4 regions of the Geobacillus sp. LEMMY01 genome follow, and region 1 is predicted to be linked to each of the others. Evidence: riboswitches for the same ligand, from Rfam matches in the RefSeq annotation. Region 1 holds a riboswitch; each other region holds the start of a gene.
The links. Region 1 has a riboswitch for S-adenosylmethionine ahead of mtnK (S-methyl-5-thioribose kinase). Riboswitches for the same ligand answer to the same signal wherever they lie in the genome.

Region 1 (4,656 bases):
GATCGCCCCATAAGCGAAATCGTGCACGACGGCAATGCCGTACTTGGCGGCAAACGCCACCGTCTCCGCGAAAAATTCCTTTGTCGCCGTCGCGCCGGTCGGATTGTTCGGATAGTTTAAAAACATGAGCTTCGCTCGGTCGGCCACTGCCGCCGGAATGGCTTCATAGTCCGGCAAAAAACCGTTTTCCGCAACAAGCGGCATCATTTCCATCCGCGCGCGGGCAAGCGCGATCCCCGACCAATAGTCCGGATAGCCCGGATCCGGGACAAGCACCACATCGCCCGGGTTGACGAGGCAAAGCGGCAGCTCGACAAGCCCGGCCTTGCCGCCGAACAAAATGGCGACTTCGCGGTCTGGATCGATGTTCACCCCGTATTCACGCGCGTAAAACGCGGCGATGGCTTCTTTCAAAAAGAAGTAGCCTTGAAACGGCGAATATTTATGATATTTCGGATTGGCCGCCGCCCGCTGCATCGCCTCAACGATATGCTTTGGCGTCGGCTGATCCGGGTTGCCTTGCCCTAAATTGATCACGTCGCATCCGGCCTTGATTTTCTCCCCGACTTTCGCGACAAGCGAGGCGAAAAATTGCTTCGGCAACTGCTCAAGCAGCTCGGAAAAAGGAATTTCGATCGTCATCGCCCACACCTTCTTAAAAAATTCTTGAAATTCTAGTGCAACATCATATATCGTAAAAAGCAAAATGTAAAGCAAAATTTTTTCGAGGTGAAAACTCATGACGATCCGCATCGCCTGCCTTCAGCTTGACATTGCGTTTGGCGACCCGAACGAAAACGAACGGCGCGCGGAAAGCGCCATTGAATCGGCCGTCAAGGACGGCGCGAATATCATCGTGCTGCCGGAATTATGGACGACCGGCTACGATTTGACGCGCCTAGATGAGATTGCCGACGAAGGCGCCGAACGGGCGAAAGCGTTCGCCTCCCGCCTAGCGCAAGCACACAGCATCCATCTCGTCGCCGGCTCGGTCGCTAAAAAAACAACAACCGGCGTGACGAACACGATGATCGTAGCTGACCGGAGCGGTCAAATCGTCAGTGAATATAGCAAACTCCATCTGTTCCAATTGATGGATGAACATTTGTATTTGCAGCCGGGAAGCAGCTTAGGCTTGTTTTCGCTCGACGGGCTTTCATGCGCCGGGGTCATTTGCTATGATATCCGCTTTCCGGAGTGGATTCGCGCCCATGTTTTGGCTGGGGCGGAAGTGCTTTTTGTCGTCGCCGAATGGCCGCTTCCCCGCCTGCACCATTGGCGGACGCTCCTGATGGCGCGGGCGATTGAAAACCAATGCTACGTCATCGCCTGCAACCGGGCGGGGCGCGACCCGAACAACGTGTTCGCCGGCCATTCGCTCATCATCGACCCATGGGGCGAAGTGATCGCCGAGGCGGATGAGAAGCCTGGCATTGTCGCGGCGGACATTGATCCTGCACTCGTTGCGGACGTCCGTACGCGCATCCCGGTGTTTGCCGACCGCCGGCCGCATGACTACGAAGCGGCAAAAAAATTTTTCAAAACGTATTGACAATCGATTGATCGACCATGTATCATTCGAATCAAACAACCAAACGATTGATAACATCGTGAAAATTGCAAAAACTGAATACGAGAAATCGGTACTCTTATCAAGAGTTGGCTGAGGGAATTGGCCCAATGAAGCCCAGCAACCGACCGTAATACTATCGTGAGATAGGGCGCACGCCAAGGGCGGCGCCGGAAGCGTCATGCTTCCGCAGGGCACGGTGCTAAGTCCAACAGAAAGACCGATGTCTTTCTGAAAGATAAGAGGCGCGAAGAACGAATGAATCTTCAAGCCTCTTTCCGTATGCGAAAGAGGCTTTTTCATTTGCCGGAAACGCCGAGTTTTTAGCGCGCGTCAGAACCGGCATTTGAAAACGAGCGAAATGAAAAAAGGGGGAACAAGGAAATGACCACTGTTCAAACATCGGTTTACGAACCGCTGACCGAACCGAAGGCGGTGGCGCTCGCTGTCCGCCTCGGCTTATTCCGCGACGGGGCGCCGCTTGCATGCCGCGAGATCGGCGACGGGAACTTGAACCTTGTCTTTCATATCGTCGATCAAGAAACGAAACAAGGCGTCATCATCAAACAAGCGTTGCCGTACGCCAAAGTTGTCGGCGAAAGCTGGCCGCTCACGTTAAAGCGCGCCGTCATTGAAAGCAACGCGCTGCGCACGTTTGCGAGCTACGTGCCGCAATACGTGCCGAAAGTCTACTATTCTGACGAATCGCTCGCCATTACGGTGATGGAAGACTTATCCCGTTTGCAAATCGCCCGCAAAGGGCTGATCGAAGGGAAAACGTATCCGCTTTTGTCCCAGCATATCGGCGAGTTTGTCGCCAAAACGGCGTTTTATACGTCTGACTTCGGCATGAACCAGCAAGAGAAAAAGAAATTGGCGCAAAGCTTCGTCAATCCGGAACTGTGCAAAATTACCGAAGACCTCGTCTTCACCGACCCGTTTTTTGACCATGAAACGAACAACTTTGAAGACGAATTGCGCCCAGACGTTGAAGCGCTTTGGCGCGATGACCGCCTCCACCTAGAAGCAGCAAAGCTGAAGCGCAAGTTTTTAACCGAAGCCGATGTGCTCTTGCATGGCGATTTGCATACCGGCAGCATTTTCGCCAGCGATGACGAAACGAAAGTGATCGACCCGGAATTCGCCTTTTACGGTCCGATCGGGTTTGACCTTGGCCAATTTTTCGCCAATTTGCTGTTAAATGCGTTGTCCCGCCCTGAATTAGAGCGCCAACCGCTCTTTGACCACATCAACCGGACATGGGACGTCTTTGCGTCCGTGTTCTCAAACCTTTGGCGCACCGAGAGCGTGGAAACGTACGCCGCGACGCCGGGCTTGCTCGAGGACGTGCTTCGGCACGCGTTCATCGACGCCGTCGGCTTTGCCGGCTGCGAAGTCATCCGCCGGACGATCGGCCTCGCCCACGTCGCCGACCTTGACGGCATTGAGCAAAAAGAGGTGCGCCTTGCTGCCAAGCGGCATGCGCTCCGCCTCGGCCGCCGCTTGATCGTAGAGCGGGCTGAATTGACGGGAACAGACGGCTTCCGCCGGCTGTTTGCCGAAACGGAACGATAATGACATACAATCGTCCGGGTCTCGATGCAAGATGCGCGGCGCTGACCCGGACAAACCAAAAAAAGAGAAAGGAAGATGGCGATGAGCACCTTTGCCATCCCACGCTCCGTTGAATGGCGCGAGACACATGTGACGATTTTAAACCAACAAAAGCTTCCGTCCATCATCGAATATATCGACTTGCACACTCTGGAAGACGTCTATGAGGCGATTGCCACGCTGAAAGTGCGCGGCGCGCCGGCGATCGGCATCACCGCCGCCTATGGCCTGGCGCTTGCCGCTTTAAGCTATGACACCGAATCGCTCGATGAATTCCGCCGCCGCTTGAAACGAGATCGTGACTACCTAGCCAGCGCCCGGCCGACCGCCGTCAACTTGTTTTGGGCGCTCGATCGGCTCGTCACCGTTGCGGCCGACGCCCTTTCCGTCAACGAGGCAAAAACGGCGCTCATCCATAAGGCGATCCGCATTCAAGTGGAAGATGAGGATGTGTGCCGCCGCATCGGCGAATACGCGTTGTCGCTCTTTCGTCCGGGCGATCGGGTGATGACGATCTGCAACGCCGGCTCGATCGCCACCGCCCGCTACGGAACGGCGCTCGCCCCGTTTTATTTGGCGAAAGAAAAAGGAATTGAACTATCCGTTTACGCTCTCGAGACGCGGCCGGTGTTGCAAGGGGCGCGCCTGACCGCTTGGGAACTGATGCAAGCGGGCGTTGATGTGACGCTCATCACCGACAACATGGCAGCGCAAACGATCAAGGCGAAAGGCATTGGCGCCATCATCGTCGGCGCCGACCGGATCGCGCAAAACGGCGATACGGCGAACAAAATCGGCACGTTCGGCCTGGCCTTGCTCGCGAAGTCGTTTGGCATTCCGTTTTACGTCGCTGCGCCGTTGTCCACGATCGATTTGGCGACGAAAACAGGTGCGGACATCCCGATCGAAGAGCGCCATCCGGATGAAGTGACCCACATCGCCGGCGTGCGCATCGCCCCGGAAGGCGTCAACGTATACAATCCGGCGTTTGACGTGACGCCAAACGAACTCATTACCGCGATCATCACCGAAAAAGGCATCGTCCGCGGCGACTACAACGCAACACTGCCATCATTATTCACAAAGGAGGAGCAACATGAAGCGATTTAAGGCCTTATCTTTCCTTTTTCTTCTTTTCTTTGCCGTGTTCTCGATCTCAGCCGGCTGCACAAACGAGCAAGATGCCGTGAGCTCCAAGCCAGCCAACGAAGCGAAGACCACAAACAACAAAACGGAAACGACATCCAGCCACTCGACGGCAACAAGCGACGAGCAAGCGTCCATTCCGGAAAAGCTGAAAAAGCCGGTGAAAATCGCCGCCATTATGCAAATGTCGATCGGCACGTTCTCATCGCAATACATCGCCGGCGTCAAAGAACAAGTGCAAAAATTCGGCGGCGAAGTGCAAATTTACAACGCCGACAACGATTTGACGAAAATGGCATCGTACGTCGAGACGGCCATTACGCAAA
Region 2 (4,656 bases), on a different contig from region 1:
CCTCGGCCTCTTCGCCGCCGCGCCCGAACACGAACGGATCGCCGCCCTTTAAGCGGACGACCGTTTTTCCTTTTTTGGCATGCCAGACGAGCGCATGGTTGATCGTTTCCTGCTGCATGGCATGGAAGCCGGGCAGCTTGCCGCAAAAGATGAGTTCGGCGTCCGGCTTGGCATATGAAAGCAACTCTTCATTGATGAGACGGTCGTACAAAATGACATCCGCCTGCTGGATGCATTTTAATCCTTTGACGGTAATGAGTTCCGGGTCGCCGGGGCCGGCGCCGACAAGATACACTTTGCCCATCGTTGTTTCAGCCCCTTCGTGCATGATTCAGCCAGCCGCCGGAAAGCGGCATGGATGCTCGGCTGCTTTTATTGTAAATGGTCTGCCTTGGGATGAAAACGACCTTGTCAAATGACCTCCCGTTCTTTTTTGGCAGGGGATGAGGGAATTAGTCTGTTTTCGCGGCCGGGATCATTCCTCGCTTGCGCAGGTAGGCGAGCACTTGCTCGGCACATTCGTCAACCGAATAACGGTGTGTTTCGATCGTCAGCTCCGGTGCTTCCGGCGCTTCGTACGGCGAGTCGATGCCCGTAAATTCACGGATTTCCCCGCGGCGGGCTTTTTGATACAGCCCTTTCGGGTCGCGTTTTTCGCATTCTTCAAGCGGGCAGTTGACGTAAATTTCGATGAACTCGTCTTCTTCGACTAAGCGGCGGACGAGCGCCCGGTCTTCGGCAAACGGCGAGATGAACGCCGTCAGCACAAACTGGCCGCTGTCGACAAACAGCTTCGCCACTTCGCCGATGCGGCGGATGTTTTCCGTCCGGTCGGCGGCGGAAAAGCCGAGATCTTTATTGAGCCCGTGCCGGATGTTGTCGCCGTCTAAGACGTAATTCTGAATGCCGAGCTCAAACAGTCGTCTGGAGACGGCGTTGGCCACCGTCGATTTGCCGGAGCCGGACAGCCCGGTGAACCAAAGGATGGCGCTATGATGGCCGTTGCGCTTGCGCCGGTCTTCTTTTGTGACCGATGTGTGATGCCAAACGATGTTCGTGCTCATCGCGATCCTCCTTTAGCGCGCTGACGGGGCGACCGTTTCGCGTTCTTGCAGCCCTTTGATCAAGACGGCGGCCACTTCCGGACGGCTGAACGTGCTCGGCGGCACTTGGCCGTTGCGCAGCATTTCACGAACTTTCGTGCCGGAAAGGACGACATGGTATTTCGCGTCATGCGGACACGTTTTTGTCGATGCCATCCCTTCGCATTTCGTGCAGTAAAAGCTATGTTCGAAAAAGAGCGGCGTAATGCCAAGCTCTTCAGCCGTAAAGTTCAAGAAGATTTTTTGCGCATCATACGTACCGTAATAATTGCCGACACCAGCGTGGTCGCGGCCGACGATGAAGTGCGTGCAGCCGAAATTTTTGCGCACCATCGCGTGGAAAATGGCTTCACGCGGACCGGCATAGCGCATCGCAGCTTGGAAGACGCCGAGGAAAACGCGGTCTTTCGGGTAATAGTTTTCCAGCAGCACTTGATAGCTTTCCATCCGGATGTCAGCCGGAATATCGTCCGCTTTCGTTTCGCCAACGAGTGGGTTTAAAAACAGGCCATCAACGATCTCGAGCGCGCATTTTTGAATGTATTCATGGGCGCGGTGAACCGGATTGCGCGTTTGGAAGCCGACAACGGTGTTCCAGCCAAACTCAGCAAACTTTTTCCGCGTTTCCGCTGGATCAAAATAAAACGCGGCGAATTGGCCTTTGTCGGTCCGTTTGACAAGCGTAATCTCCCCGCCGACATACACATCCGGCTTTTCAAACAGTTTGCGCACGCCTGGGTGAGCAAGTTCATCCGTTTTATAAACGAGCTTCGCTTCTTTCGTTTTGTCCGGGAGGTAAATGTCAGCAATCTCAATGACGCCGTAGACGTCGCCGCCATAAACAAGTTTCGCTTTGTCGCCTACCGAAAGCTCTTTCGCTTTCTCTTCCGTCACTGCAAGCGTGATCGGAATGCTCCAGACGGTGCCGTCAGAAAGACGCATTGTTTCAACAACCGCGTCGTAATCCGTTTTCGTTAAAAAACCAGTGAGGGGGCTGTAGGCGCCCGTTCCGATTAGCTCCAAGTCGCTCAGTTCGGCTTTGGAGAGCTCGATCGTTTTGGTCGCCTCATCAAGCGGATAGTCCGGATTCCAACGATTGATTAATGTACCGCCATGCGGGGTGCTTAAGCTCATGTTCATAACCTCCTAGATTGATAGATGTTAATTAAATGCCGCCGCCATGTTCGTGAAGCGAACGTTCTTCTTCGGCGACCGTTTTTTTAAGCTGATGACGCCAAGCGTCGCCAAGCAGACGCTCAAGATGGCGATGACCGTATAGACGTCGCTGTCAAACAGCAGCTTGACGAATCGGAATGGCGTCCGATTCATCAGCGACGCCCATCGAGGCCGCCGCGCCGCTCGCCTCGATGTTCATGGCGAAGAAAAAGGATGCGATCAAAGCAATGGCAAGGAGCATATCGTTTTTCTCTCCTTAAGCGAGATGAAGACCGCATTCCGTCTTCCCTTGGCCGGCCCAGCGCCCGGAGCGCAAGTCGTTCGGATCTGTAGCCGGCGTCGTGCACGGGGCGCAGCCGATGCTCGGGTAGCCGTGGTCATGAAGTACATTGTACGGAAGGTTGTGTTGATACACGTAATTCCATACATCCTTCCACGTCCAGTGAATGAGCGGACAAACTTTAATAGAACGGAATTTGTCGTCTTTGTTGATGTACTCGACATGCCGCCGCGTCGGCGATTGTTCGCGGCGCAAGCCGGAAATCCACGCCGTCACCCCGGTCAGCACCTCGCGCAGCGGAATGACTTTGCGCAGCTCACAGCATTTGTTCGGGTCGCGTTTCCAAAGCTCGTCGCCAAATTGCGCCTTTTGTTCTTCTAACGTTAGGCGCGGCTGTTTCATCACGATGCGAAGCGCCGGATATTTCTCTTTCACTTTTGCGATCGTATCATACGTCTCCCGGAAATGCAGACCAGTGTCCAAAAATACGATTTCCGCATCCGGCTTGACTTGGGAGATGAGATCAATAAGCACGATCCCCTCAACACCGAAGCTGCACGCGTATACGATCTCATCGCCGTATTCGCGATACGCCCAAGCGAGGACGTCAAGAGCCCCTTTTGTTTCATTATCGAACGGAAAAGACGGTTTTTCCGCCGTTTCCCACTGATCATACGTGAGCATCGGTTTCTCCTCCTCATAAAATCAAAGAAAATCCACATAATTAGTCGGATATATAGCGGCCAAACGGCAATTCGGCGGCAAAAATCCTTCCTTGCATTAACCAGAAAGAGCGGGAGAAAGGGCGCCCCTTATTTTACTAAAGATCTTCTTTAGCTGGAATTGGCACTTTGCTATAGGTGGCAGGTTGTCGGAGTTCATTGAGCCAATTCCTCCCTCACTCCCGAGCAACGTATGCAACGCATGTCATTTAATTGATTAAAATTTTAGCACAATTGACGATAATGTCAATCATAGTTTTTCGATAGGAATTGTTTTTATGCGAAACAGCTGCATTGCCTGCCTAGCAGCAGATGGGAACGTTATTTTTTGCGCAGGCTTCCGAGCTCTTCGACAATCGCCTGCATTTCGCTTGGGCTGAACGTCTCGCGTTTCATCACCATCTCGTAAATGTCTCTCAATTCATCGTACCATTCCTCGGAAAAATGGGACGGCTTGATGGCATCCAAGTTCAGCACTTTCAACTTTTGCTTCAGCTGTTCGATCATGTAGGCGACGTTTTCCGCCGACCGTTTTGATAAATCCATTGGTTTGCTCCTTTCATGGCAAGTTACTATGTATTGTACCATAGGTGCAGGAAGAATGGGGAGAGATTGCATGGCTTGCTTTTCTGATGAAAAACGGATGATGTGGTAAAATGTAGGTGCACATGCATAGTGCCAGTGTAGAAGGTTGGTGAAACACCGCGTTTTCTTCAAAATGGTTGTCGTGAACGCGCGGAAGAGTTGTTGATCCATTCGCGAAAGCTCCCCCCTGGAGTGTTTTTTCGTTACATCACCGACCTTCCTTCTAGGGCCAAAAAGGGGCTAGATGAAAAGGAAAGAAGGAAAACTAACGGTGGAAAGCACCGTGGACATAGCGAGAGGGGTGGCTGTTTGGATGATTAAAGTGCTGTTTGTTTGTCTTGGAAACATTTGCCGATCGCCGATGGCGGAAGCGGTCTTCCGCCATTTGGTGAAAGAGCGGGGGCTTGACGGGCTGATTGTCGTTGATTCGGCGGGAACAGGCAGCTGGCATGTCGGTGAGCCGCCGCATGTGGGGACAAGAAGGGTTTTGACTGAAAACAAGATCGACTACTCCGGCATCCGCGCCCGGCAAGTGAACCACCGTGACTTGGAAGAATTTGATTACATCATCGCCATGGACGCAGCCAACTTGAACGATTTGCGCCGATTGGCTGGCTCCCGTTCGAAAGCGGTGCTCGCCCGGTTGCTTGACTTTGTTCCCGACCGGGAAAAAGACGATGTGCCTGATCCGTATTATACCGGGAATTTTGCCGAAGTGTATCGCCTCGTCCGCTCGGGGTGCGAGTATTTGCTTGAGAGGATCATCCGCGACCATCGGCTTGGTGCGGAG
Region 3 (4,656 bases), on a different contig from region 1:
TTTGTTGACGGCCGAGCAATACGAGGCGATGATCAACGAAGGATAAGTTCGTGCCGCTTTCGCTTTGATTCCGGAACCCGATATACATACTAAATTTTGATGGAACAGAGGTGCTCGCGCTGACGCTGCCACCGATGTTCATCCATAGTACAGGCTGGGAGACCGGAAAGCTGACCGGCGGCTTGCTCGGCTGCTTGGGCGACGGATCAGCCCTTCTGCTTCGGGGGCGTCTGTCGAGTTGACAACCCGATATGAAAATGTTGAAAGACGCGACCGCTACCGTTGAACCGGATCAAAAGATGCAATAGATGTCGATTGTGACGGGAAAGCGGGATGATGTGAAGAAGGCAACGGTGGATGGCCGTTGCTTTTCTTTTTCAACATTTGGCCGGCGCAGGACATACAATAATAGTATCCTCTTTGAAGTTAGGTGGGTCGGACATGCGACGGACGGAAAAAGTGATCATCGTCGAAGGGAGATCAGACAAGCAAAAGGTGGCGGCGGTGCTGAACGAACCGGTCGTCATCGTCTGCACAAACGGCACGATCAGTGATGCGCGCCTTGAGGAGCTGGCTGATGAGCTGGAAGGATACGATGTATACGTGTTGGCCGATGCCGATGAGGCGGGGGAAAAATTGCGCCGGCAGTTTCGCCGTATGTTTCCAGAGGCAGAGCATATTTACATTGACCGGGCGTATCGCGAAGTGGCGACCGCCCCGCATTGGCATTTGGCGCAAGTACTGTTGCGCGCTCATTTCGACGTCCGCATCGAATCGCTCATGAGAGGAAGAGGCGAGTGAAACCGATTGACCGAAAAGAGATCAGACGGGTTGTGAGAGACGAGCCGCTCCTAGCCCTTTATTTGTATACACCGCTGTGCGGTACATGCCAGCTGGCGAAGCGAATGCTTGTTGTGGTGGAACAGTTGTTTCCGGCGCTGCCGTTTTACGAAACGGACATCAACTATATCCCTGAGCAGGCGGCTGAGTGGAAAATTGAAAGCGTTCCTTGCCTGCTTCTTTTTAGGGACGGAACGATCGCAGGCAAGTGGTATGCCTTTCATTCCGTTCCGTATTTGTACGAAGTGATTCAAGCCCGTTTGCCGCACTGACGATTTGCTTTTTTTGACGCCGTTTGACATATTTCTTGGGAAATGACAAAACTAGTGCCTTTTCGCCATCACGGTTGTCGAGATTTTTGTAAAGGATTCTTCCCCCTTTGCATGGAAATATTAAGGAGACAAGGAGAGATAGGGGGAGGATGTTCAATGGAAGTGCGTGAATTGGTCGGGCAGTTCGTGGAACGGATGCAAGTATTGCGCCATTTGTTGCCGATTGTGCCGGATGAGCAACTGTGTGTTCGGTTTGAAAGCGATGACGAAACCGCCTTGCTGTTGATCGGCAAGGAATCAGCCGCTAGAGGGATGGAAAACGATGAACGGAAAACATTGACGGTGCGCGGCTCTAAAGAAGCGCTCGCGTCCTTGCTAAACGGCGAACTGAAGTTGCAGCAGCTCGTCCGGCTGCGTGAAGTGTACGTGTCAGGAAGCTTCCGCCATATGTTGCTGCTTGAGTCGCTCCTCCATTTGGCCAAGCCGTATCGGCACGTCGGATAAAAAATATGTTGACACGATTCGACAAGCAATGATACAATCACACTCGTAATCAATTGAATAGGCGATTGTTGCGCTCTTATCAAGAGAGGTGGAGGGATGTGCCCAATGAAGCCCGGCAACCGTCAGCGCATCTGCTGAAATGGTGCCAATTCACACAAAGCGGCCTGCTTTGAGAGATAAGAGACGGAATGGTGCACAATACCTTTCTGTTCTCTGCGGGCAGAAAGGTTTTCTTTTTGCGCTCTGCCGCCTTGGGGGAAGGAAGGTGAAACGATGATTACACTCGAACAAGTGACGAAAATATATCAAGCCGCCAACGGCTCGGTCACGGCCGTCGACCACGTGTCGCTTGAGATTCGCGAAGGGGAAATTTTCGGCATCATCGGCTACAGCGGCGCGGGGAAAAGCACGCTCATCCGATTGCTCAACGGGCTCGAGAAGCCGACGAGCGGCCGAGTGATCGTCTCCGGGCGCGATATGGCGCGCATCAAAGGTCGGGAGCTGCGCAAGGCGCGCCAAGAAATCGGGATGATTTTCCAGCATTTCAACTTGCTTTGGTCGCGCACGGTCCGGGAAAACATTGCCTTTCCGCTTGAAATTGCCGGCGTCCCGAAGGAGGAGCGGAACAAGCGGGTTGATGAATTGATCGAGCTTGTCGGCCTTTCCGGGCGCGAGGATGCATACCCGTCGCAGCTAAGCGGCGGACAAAAACAGCGGGTCGGCATCGCCCGGGCGCTCGCCAACAACCCGAAAGTCTTGCTGTGCGATGAGGCGACATCGGCGTTGGACCCGCAGACGACCGATGCGATTTTAGACTTGCTTGTCGACATCAACAAGCGGCTCGGGCTCACGATTGTGATCATCACCCATGAAATGCACGTCATCCGCAAAATTTGCGACCGCGTTGCGGTGATGGAAAGCGGCAAAATCGTTGAGCAAGGAGAAGTGCTGCACGTCTTCCGCCATCCGAAGCAGCCGATTACGAAACGGTTTGTCAAGCAGCTGATCGAGCCGGAGGAGACAGAAGAAGCGATTTCCCATTTGTTTGGCCAATACCCGAGCGGGCTGATCGCGCAGCTGACGTTCGTCGGCGCGGCCGCCGGAAAGCCGCTCATCACCGAAGTGGTGCGCCAGTTTGCCGTCGATGTCAACATTTTGCAAGGAAAAATTTCGCAAACCCATCAAGGCGCCTATGGGGTGCTGTTCGTGCACTTCGACGGGGCGAAGGATGAAATCGGCCGGGCGCTTGACTATATTCAACGCCAGCAAGTGGCGGTGGAGGTGATTCACGATGCTCGCTAACCTCCTGCCGAACGTGCAATGGGAGACGATGTGGGCGGCGACGGTCGAGACGCTGTATATGACGGGAGTGGCGGTGGCGGCCACTTTCGTCCTCGGGATCATTCTCGGATTGCTTTTATTTTTGACATCAAAGGGCAACCTATGGGAGAATCGGGCGGCCAATGCGGTCATCGCCGCATTCGTCAATATTTTCCGCTCCATTCCGTTCATTATTTTAATTATTTTGCTCATTCCGTTTACGAAATGGCTCGTCGGGACGATGCTTGGCGCCAATGCGGCGCTGCCGGCGCTCGTCATTGGGGCTGCGCCGTTTTATGCCCGCATGGTCGAAATCGCTCTTCGCGAAATTGATAAAGGCGTCATCGAAGCAGCCCAAGCGATGGGCGCCTCAACGTGGACGATTATTTGGAAAGTGTTGCTGCCGGAGTCATTGCCGGCGCTTGTCTCCGGCATTACCGTCACTGCGGTGTCGCTCGTCAGCTATACAGCGATGGCTGGGGTCGTCGGCGCCGGCGGGCTTGGGAACTTGGCGTATTTGGAAGGGTTCCAGCGCAACCATAACGATGTGACGTTTATTGCGACCGTGTTGGTTCTAGTCATTGTGTTTGTCATTCAGTTGATCGGTGACTTTGTCACTTCGAAAATAGATAAACGATAAAGGAGGAACGATCGATGAAGAAATGGTTGGGTGTTTTGCTCGCTGCCATTCTTGTGCTCGCTTTGGCGGCATGCGGCGGCAACAATAACGACAACGCGGAAGGCGGCGAAGACGGCAAATTGGTGAAACTGAAAGTCGGCGCTTCGAACGTGCCGCATGCGGAAATTTTGGAAAAAGCGAAACCGATTTTGAAGAAAAAAGGCATTGACTTGGAAATCATCACATTCCAAGATTACATCTTGCCGAACAAAGCGTTGGCGGATAAAGAAATTGATGCCAACTACTTCCAGCACATTCCGTATTTAGAATCGCAAAAGAAAGAATATGGCTATGATTTCGTCAACGCCGGCGGCATTCATATCGAGCCGATCGGCTTATACTCGAAAAAATATAAAAGCATTGAAGAACTGCCGGACGGCGCGACGATCATCATGAGCAACTCGGTCGCCGACCATGGCCGCATTTTATCGATGCTGCAAGAAAAAGGGCTCATTAAATTGAAACCGGGCGTCGATAAAACGAAAGCGACGGTCAATGACATCATCGAAAATCCGAAGCATTTAAAATTTAAGGCCGATGTCGACGCCGGGCTTCTGCCGCAAATTTACAAAAACGGCGAAGGTGATGCGGTTCTGATCAACGCCAACTATGCGCTTGATGCCGGTTTGGATCCGGCGAAAGACCCGATCGCCGTTGAGTCGCCGAAAAACAATCCGTATGTAAACATTATTGCGGTGCGCAAAGGCGATGAAAACCGGAAAGAAATTAAAACGCTTGTCGAAGTGTTGCAATCGAAAGAAATCCAAGATTTCATTAAAGAAAAATACCACGGCGCCGTCATTCCAGCGGCGGAAAACAATCAATAACGGGAGCGTTTCGCTTCCGTTTCTTTTTTGTCCCCAAAAAGCCGCTCCCCTTACACGAAGAAAGCGGCAAAGTTCAAAACGGCTCTCAATGCGAGGACGCCGCCGCCGACCCGCTTTTTCCACTGCCTCATCGGCCGTTCAAGCGCGCCAGTACGGCGGCGAGCATCACGATGATGACGCAGTTTTGCAGGGCGATCACCGCCGTTAAGCTGAA
Region 4 (4,656 bases), on a different contig from region 1:
ACGGTCCCCCTGTCCAGCCGGTGTTGACCAAAAAGACGCGGACGTTGTGTTCGGCGATTTTTTGCCCGAGCATTTCCGCGTATTCGACGGCCGGGCGCGGCAAAAACGGTGCGCCAAAGCATGTCGAGAACGTCGCTTCCGGTTCGGTGACGCCGCGTTCGGTGCCGGCGAGTTTGCTTGTGTAGCCGCTTAAGAAATGGTACATCGCTTGTTCGCGCGTCAGCTTGCTGATCGGCGGCAGGACGCCGAACGCATCAGCCGTCAAAAACACGATCGTGGACGGGTGGCCGGCGACGCTCGGGTCGATGATGTTTTGGATCGCTTGAAGCGGGTAGGCGGCGCGCGTGTTTTCCGTCAGCGTGCCGTCGTCGTAATTGGGCACCCGCGTCGCGTCATCGAGAACGACGTTTTCGAGCACCGCGCCGAAACCGATGGCGTCAAAAATTTGCGGCTCTTTCTCGCGCGACAAGTTGATGCATTTCGCATAGCAGCCGCCTTCGATGTTGAAAATGCCGCGGCTTGACCAGCCGTGTTCATCATCGCCGATCAAGCGGCGGTTCGGGTCGGTCGAGAGCGTCGTTTTTCCCGTTCCCGACAAGCCGAAAAAGAGGGCGACGTCGCCTTCCTGGCCGACGTTGGCCGAGCAGTGCATCGGCAGGATGCCTTGTTCCGGCAGCAAATAGTTCATCACCGAGAAAATCGATTTTTTCATTTCGCCGGCATACTCGGTGCCGCCGATCAACACGGTGCGCCGTTCAAACGAGATGATGATGAACGCTTCCGAGCGCGTGCCGTCGACTTTCGGGTCGGCTTTAAAGTTCGGCGCGCAAATCACCGTAAATTGCGGCTCATGCGCGGCGAGCTCCTCGGCGCTCGGCCGGATGAACAGCTGATGGACGAACAAGTTGTGCCAGGCGAATTCGTTGACGACTTGAATCGGCAACCGGTATTTCGGATCGGCGCCGGCAAAGCCTTTAAACACGAACAGTTCATCTTTATTCATTAAATAGTCGAGCACTTTGTCGTACAGTTTATCAAACGTCTCCGGAGACATCGGCTGGTTGACCGCTCCCCAGTCGATCGTTTGCTTCGTTGACGGTTCTTCGACGATGTATTTGTCTTTCGGCGACCGCCCCGTGTACTTGCCGGTTGTCACCGCGACGGCCCCGGTGTGCGTCAGCCGGCCTTCATTCCGCTGCAGCACTTTCTCGACGAGCTCGGCAACGGACAGTTGATGATGCACGTACGGTTTTTGTAGCAATAAATCAAGCTTATTTGTCATGTTTGCGATCCCCATATCCAAAACCTGCCTTCTTTTTGTAATCACTCTTGAAAATAGTATAACACATTTTTATTAATAGTCCATACTAATTGTGTGGGTTTTTCAAACTTTATTTTTCCCATTGTGTTGATTGCCTTGAGGAAAGAATTTTCGCGGCTGGAAATGATAAAAAATGAATTTCTATAGTTGACTTTGCCGATTCCGTTGCGATATGATAAGTCATTGAACGGATACTCTTATCCCGAGCCGGTGGAGGGACAGGCCCGATGAAGCCCAGCAACCGTCACAACTGTACATGTGTGAAATGGTGCTAACCTGTGGCAAGGCGCAGTCCTTGAACGATAAGAGTGAAAGGAAGCAATACGATTGCTCTGACCTTTCCTCAGCCGTTACAGGAAAGGTTTTTTATATTGCGAAGGGAAAAAGGGAAATGAGTTCCGTGTCGCCACATTATGCCAAGAGGAGGAAACAAACCGAATGTCAGCCAAACGCCGCTTGTTTACTTCAGAGTCTGTGACGGAAGGACATCCGGATAAAATTTGCGACCAAATTTCCGACGCCATTTTGGATGCCATTTTGGAAAAAGACCCGAACGCCCGCGTCGCCTGCGAAACGAGCGTCACGACCGGGCTGGTGCTCGTGAGCGGGGAAATCACGACATCAACATACGTGGACATTCCGCGCATCGTCCGCGATACGGTTCGCGAAATCGGCTACACGCGCGCCAAATACGGATTTGACGCCGATACGTGCGCGGTGCTGACGTCGATTGACGAACAATCGCCGGACATTGCGATGGGGGTTGACCGGGCGCTCGAGGCGCGCGAAGGTCAGATGACTGACGAGGAAATTGAAGCGATCGGCGCCGGCGACCAAGGGTTGATGTTTGGGTTCGCTTGCAATGAGACGGAAGAATTGATGCCGCTGCCGATTTCGCTTGCGCACCGCTTGGCGCGCCGATTGGCGGAAGTGCGCAAAACGGACGTCTTGCCGTACTTGCGGCCGGACGGGAAAACGCAAGTGACGATCGAATACGATGAAAACGGCAAACCGGTGCGCGTCGATACGATCGTCGTTTCCGCGCAGCATCATCCGGAAATTACGCAGGACCAAATCCAACGCGACATTAAAGAACAGGTCATCAAGCCGGTCGTGCCCGCGGAGCTGCTTGATGAGGACACGAAATATTTCATCAACCCGACAGGACGGTTTGTCATCGGCGGTCCGCAAGGGGATGCTGGGTTGACGGGGCGGAAAATCATCGTCGATACGTACGGCGGCTACGCTCGCCACGGCGGTGGCGCGTTCTCGGGCAAAGATCCGACGAAAGTCGACCGCTCGGCGGCGTATGCGGCCCGCTATGTCGCGAAAAACATCGTCGCGGCAGGACTGGCCGACAAATGCGAAGTGCAGCTTGCCTACGCGATCGGCGTCGCCCGCCCAGTTTCGATTTCGATCGATACGTTCGGCACCGGCAAAGTGTCGGAAGACATTTTGATTGAGGTCGTGCGCAACAACTTCGATCTCCGCCCGGCGGGCATCATCAAAATGCTCGACCTTCGCCGCCCGATTTACAAACAGACGGCTGCTTACGGCCATTTTGGGCGTACGGACATCGACCTGCCGTGGGAGCGCACCGACAAAGCCGCCTTGTTGAAAGAACAAGCGCTGGCGTTGGCGGACAAGTGATGAAAGAAAAAGAGCTGCCTGATCACGGCAGCTCTTTTTTGTTGGCGCACGATGTCCGCTGTTGCTGCAGCGCTTTGTAATACTGCCCTTTCTCAACATATTCGCGGCGGATGCGCTCCATTTCGCGGATGTCGTCTTCGGTCAGCTCGCGGACGACTTTCGCCGGCCGGCCGAGGGCGAGTGTGTTCGGCGGAATTTTTTTGCCCGGCGGCACTAAACTGCCGGCGCCAATAAACGCGCCTTCCCCGATTTCCGCGCGGTCCAAAATGATCGAGCCCATGCCGATGAGCGCGTTTTTGCGGATGATGGCGCTGTGCAAAATGACTTGGTGGCCGATTGTTACGCCGTCTTCAATGATAAGCGGATTGTGTGGACTTTGATGCAAAATTGAGTTATCTTGAATATTGACCCGGTTGCCAATCACCGTTGGCGCCACATCGCCGCGAATGACGGTGCCAAACCAAATGCTCGTCTCTTCGCCGATCACGACATCGCCGGTGATCGTCACATAGTCGGCGATAAAGGCGGAGGCGGCAATTTGCGGCGTTTTGCCTTTGTATGGGTAAATCATCGCTTTCGTTCCTTTCTTAATGTAAAATAGTCCGCTCACTTTTATTTTACAAAGTAAGGATCGTAAATGAAAGAGAACAGCAGCTGGATTCGTTTGCCCTGGTGATGGGGATGGCAATACTAGGAGACAAGAGCATCGTTTTTGCCCCGAGGTGAGCTGATTGAAAATTCCGACGCATCCAATCGCATTGATGAAAATGGTGTATCGTGACGTGCTTCCGCTTGTCCATCGCGAGCTTGCCTATTGGCGGCAGCGGGCGGAGCGCATCCCTGACCCCGAGCTGCGGCGCCAAGCGCTCGCGAGCATCGCTTCGAAAACGTTCCATTGCGAAGGCGGCTCCATTTTGGCGCTCTTGGCCGGAGAAAACATGGAGGCCTGCATCCGCTTTATCGTTGCTTACCAGACGATCAGCGATTATTTGGATAATTTGTGCGACCGCAGCACCTCGCTCGATCCGCTCGACTTTCGCGCCTTGCACGATTCGATGCCGGACGCCTTGACGATCGGCGCGGAGCCGTCGAACTATTACCGCCATCGCCGTGAACAGGAAGACGGCGGCTATTTGCCGGCGCTCGTCCGCACGTGCCAAGAGGTGCTCGAGACGGCGCGCCATTATGAGACGATCGCCCCGTTTTTGCATGAATTGGCCGGCTATTATTGCGACTTGCAAGTGCATAAACACGTCGATGTCAACGAGCGGGTGCCGCGGCTTGAGAAATGGTTCGCGCAATACAAAGACGCCTTGCCGCCGATGGAATGGTATGAGTTTTCCGCCTGCTCCGGTTCGACGCTCGGCATTTTCTGCCTCGTCGCCTATGCGTTTGGCGAATCGCTGCCGCCGGAGATGGCGAGACAAGTGCGCGACGGCTATTTTCCATACATTCAAGGGCTGCACATTTTGCTCGACTATTTGATCGACCAGGAGGAAGACCGGGAAGGCGGCGATTTAAACTTTTGCTTTTACTATCCGAATGAAACGGTGATGCTTGAGCGGCTTTGCCATTTCATCGAAGAGGCCGACCGCCATGTTGGCGCGCTTCCGCACGGCGAGTTTCACCGCCTCATTCACCGAGGGCTTCTTGGGTTGTATTTGTCGGATGCCAAGGTGAAAAAG

Region 2: linked by a shared signal. The riboswitch ahead of B1A75_RS08435 (phosphoadenylyl-sulfate reductase) and the one ahead of mtnK (S-methyl-5-thioribose kinase) in region 1 are both predicted to bind S-adenosylmethionine.
Region 3: linked by a shared signal. The riboswitch ahead of B1A75_RS07555 (methionine ABC transporter ATP-binding protein) and the one ahead of mtnK (S-methyl-5-thioribose kinase) in region 1 are both predicted to bind S-adenosylmethionine.
Region 4: linked by a shared signal. The riboswitch ahead of metK (methionine adenosyltransferase) and the one ahead of mtnK (S-methyl-5-thioribose kinase) in region 1 are both predicted to bind S-adenosylmethionine.

What each region holds. Positions count from the first base shown of each region.
Region 1 covers NZ_MVKA01000007.1:87,423-92,078, forward strand. Annotated here, with positions in the region: gene B1A75_RS05140 (pyridoxal phosphate-dependent aminotransferase) at 1-642, opposite strand, end outside; gene B1A75_RS05145 (carbon-nitrogen family hydrolase) at 740-1,552, shown strand; SAM riboswitch class I at 1,647-1,815, shown strand; gene mtnK (S-methyl-5-thioribose kinase) at 1,955-3,145, shown strand; gene mtnA (S-methyl-5-thioribose-1-phosphate isomerase) at 3,227-4,294, shown strand; gene B1A75_RS05160 (sugar ABC transporter substrate-binding protein) at 4,281-4,656, shown strand, end outside.
Region 2 covers NZ_MVKA01000014.1:9,778-14,433, forward strand. Annotated here, with positions in the region: gene cobA (uroporphyrinogen-III C-methyltransferase) at 1-304, opposite strand, end outside; gene cysC (adenylyl-sulfate kinase) at 453-1,064, opposite strand; gene sat (sulfate adenylyltransferase) at 1,077-2,237, opposite strand; gene B1A75_RS19295 (hypothetical protein) at 2,265-2,432, opposite strand; gene B1A75_RS08430 (phosphate transporter) at 2,392-2,520, opposite strand; gene B1A75_RS08435 (phosphoadenylyl-sulfate reductase) at 2,536-3,243, opposite strand; SAM riboswitch class I at 3,369-3,473, opposite strand; gene B1A75_RS08440 (DUF1128 domain-containing protein) at 3,603-3,827, opposite strand; gene B1A75_RS08445 (low molecular weight protein-tyrosine-phosphatase) at 4,180-4,656, shown strand, end outside.
Region 3 covers NZ_MVKA01000012.1:15,037-19,692, forward strand. Annotated here, with positions in the region: gene gcvH (glycine cleavage system protein GcvH) at 1-46, shown strand, start outside; gene B1A75_RS07540 (toprim domain-containing protein) at 442-801, shown strand; gene B1A75_RS07545 (thioredoxin family protein) at 798-1,112, shown strand; gene B1A75_RS07550 (sterol-binding protein) at 1,269-1,616, shown strand; SAM riboswitch class I at 1,690-1,799, shown strand; gene B1A75_RS07555 (methionine ABC transporter ATP-binding protein) at 1,890-2,918, shown strand; gene B1A75_RS07560 (methionine ABC transporter permease) at 2,908-3,576, shown strand; gene B1A75_RS07565 (MetQ/NlpA family ABC transporter substrate-binding protein) at 3,591-4,442, shown strand; gene B1A75_RS07570 (hypothetical protein) at 4,570-4,656, opposite strand, start outside.
Region 4 covers NZ_MVKA01000011.1:82,569-87,224, reverse strand. Annotated here, with positions in the region: gene pckA (phosphoenolpyruvate carboxykinase (ATP)) at 1-1,297, opposite strand, end outside; SAM riboswitch class I at 1,516-1,630, shown strand; gene metK (methionine adenosyltransferase) at 1,760-2,971, shown strand; gene B1A75_RS07420 (gamma carbonic anhydrase) at 2,994-3,542, opposite strand; gene B1A75_RS07415 (tetraprenyl-beta-curcumene synthase family protein) at 3,703-4,656, shown strand, end outside.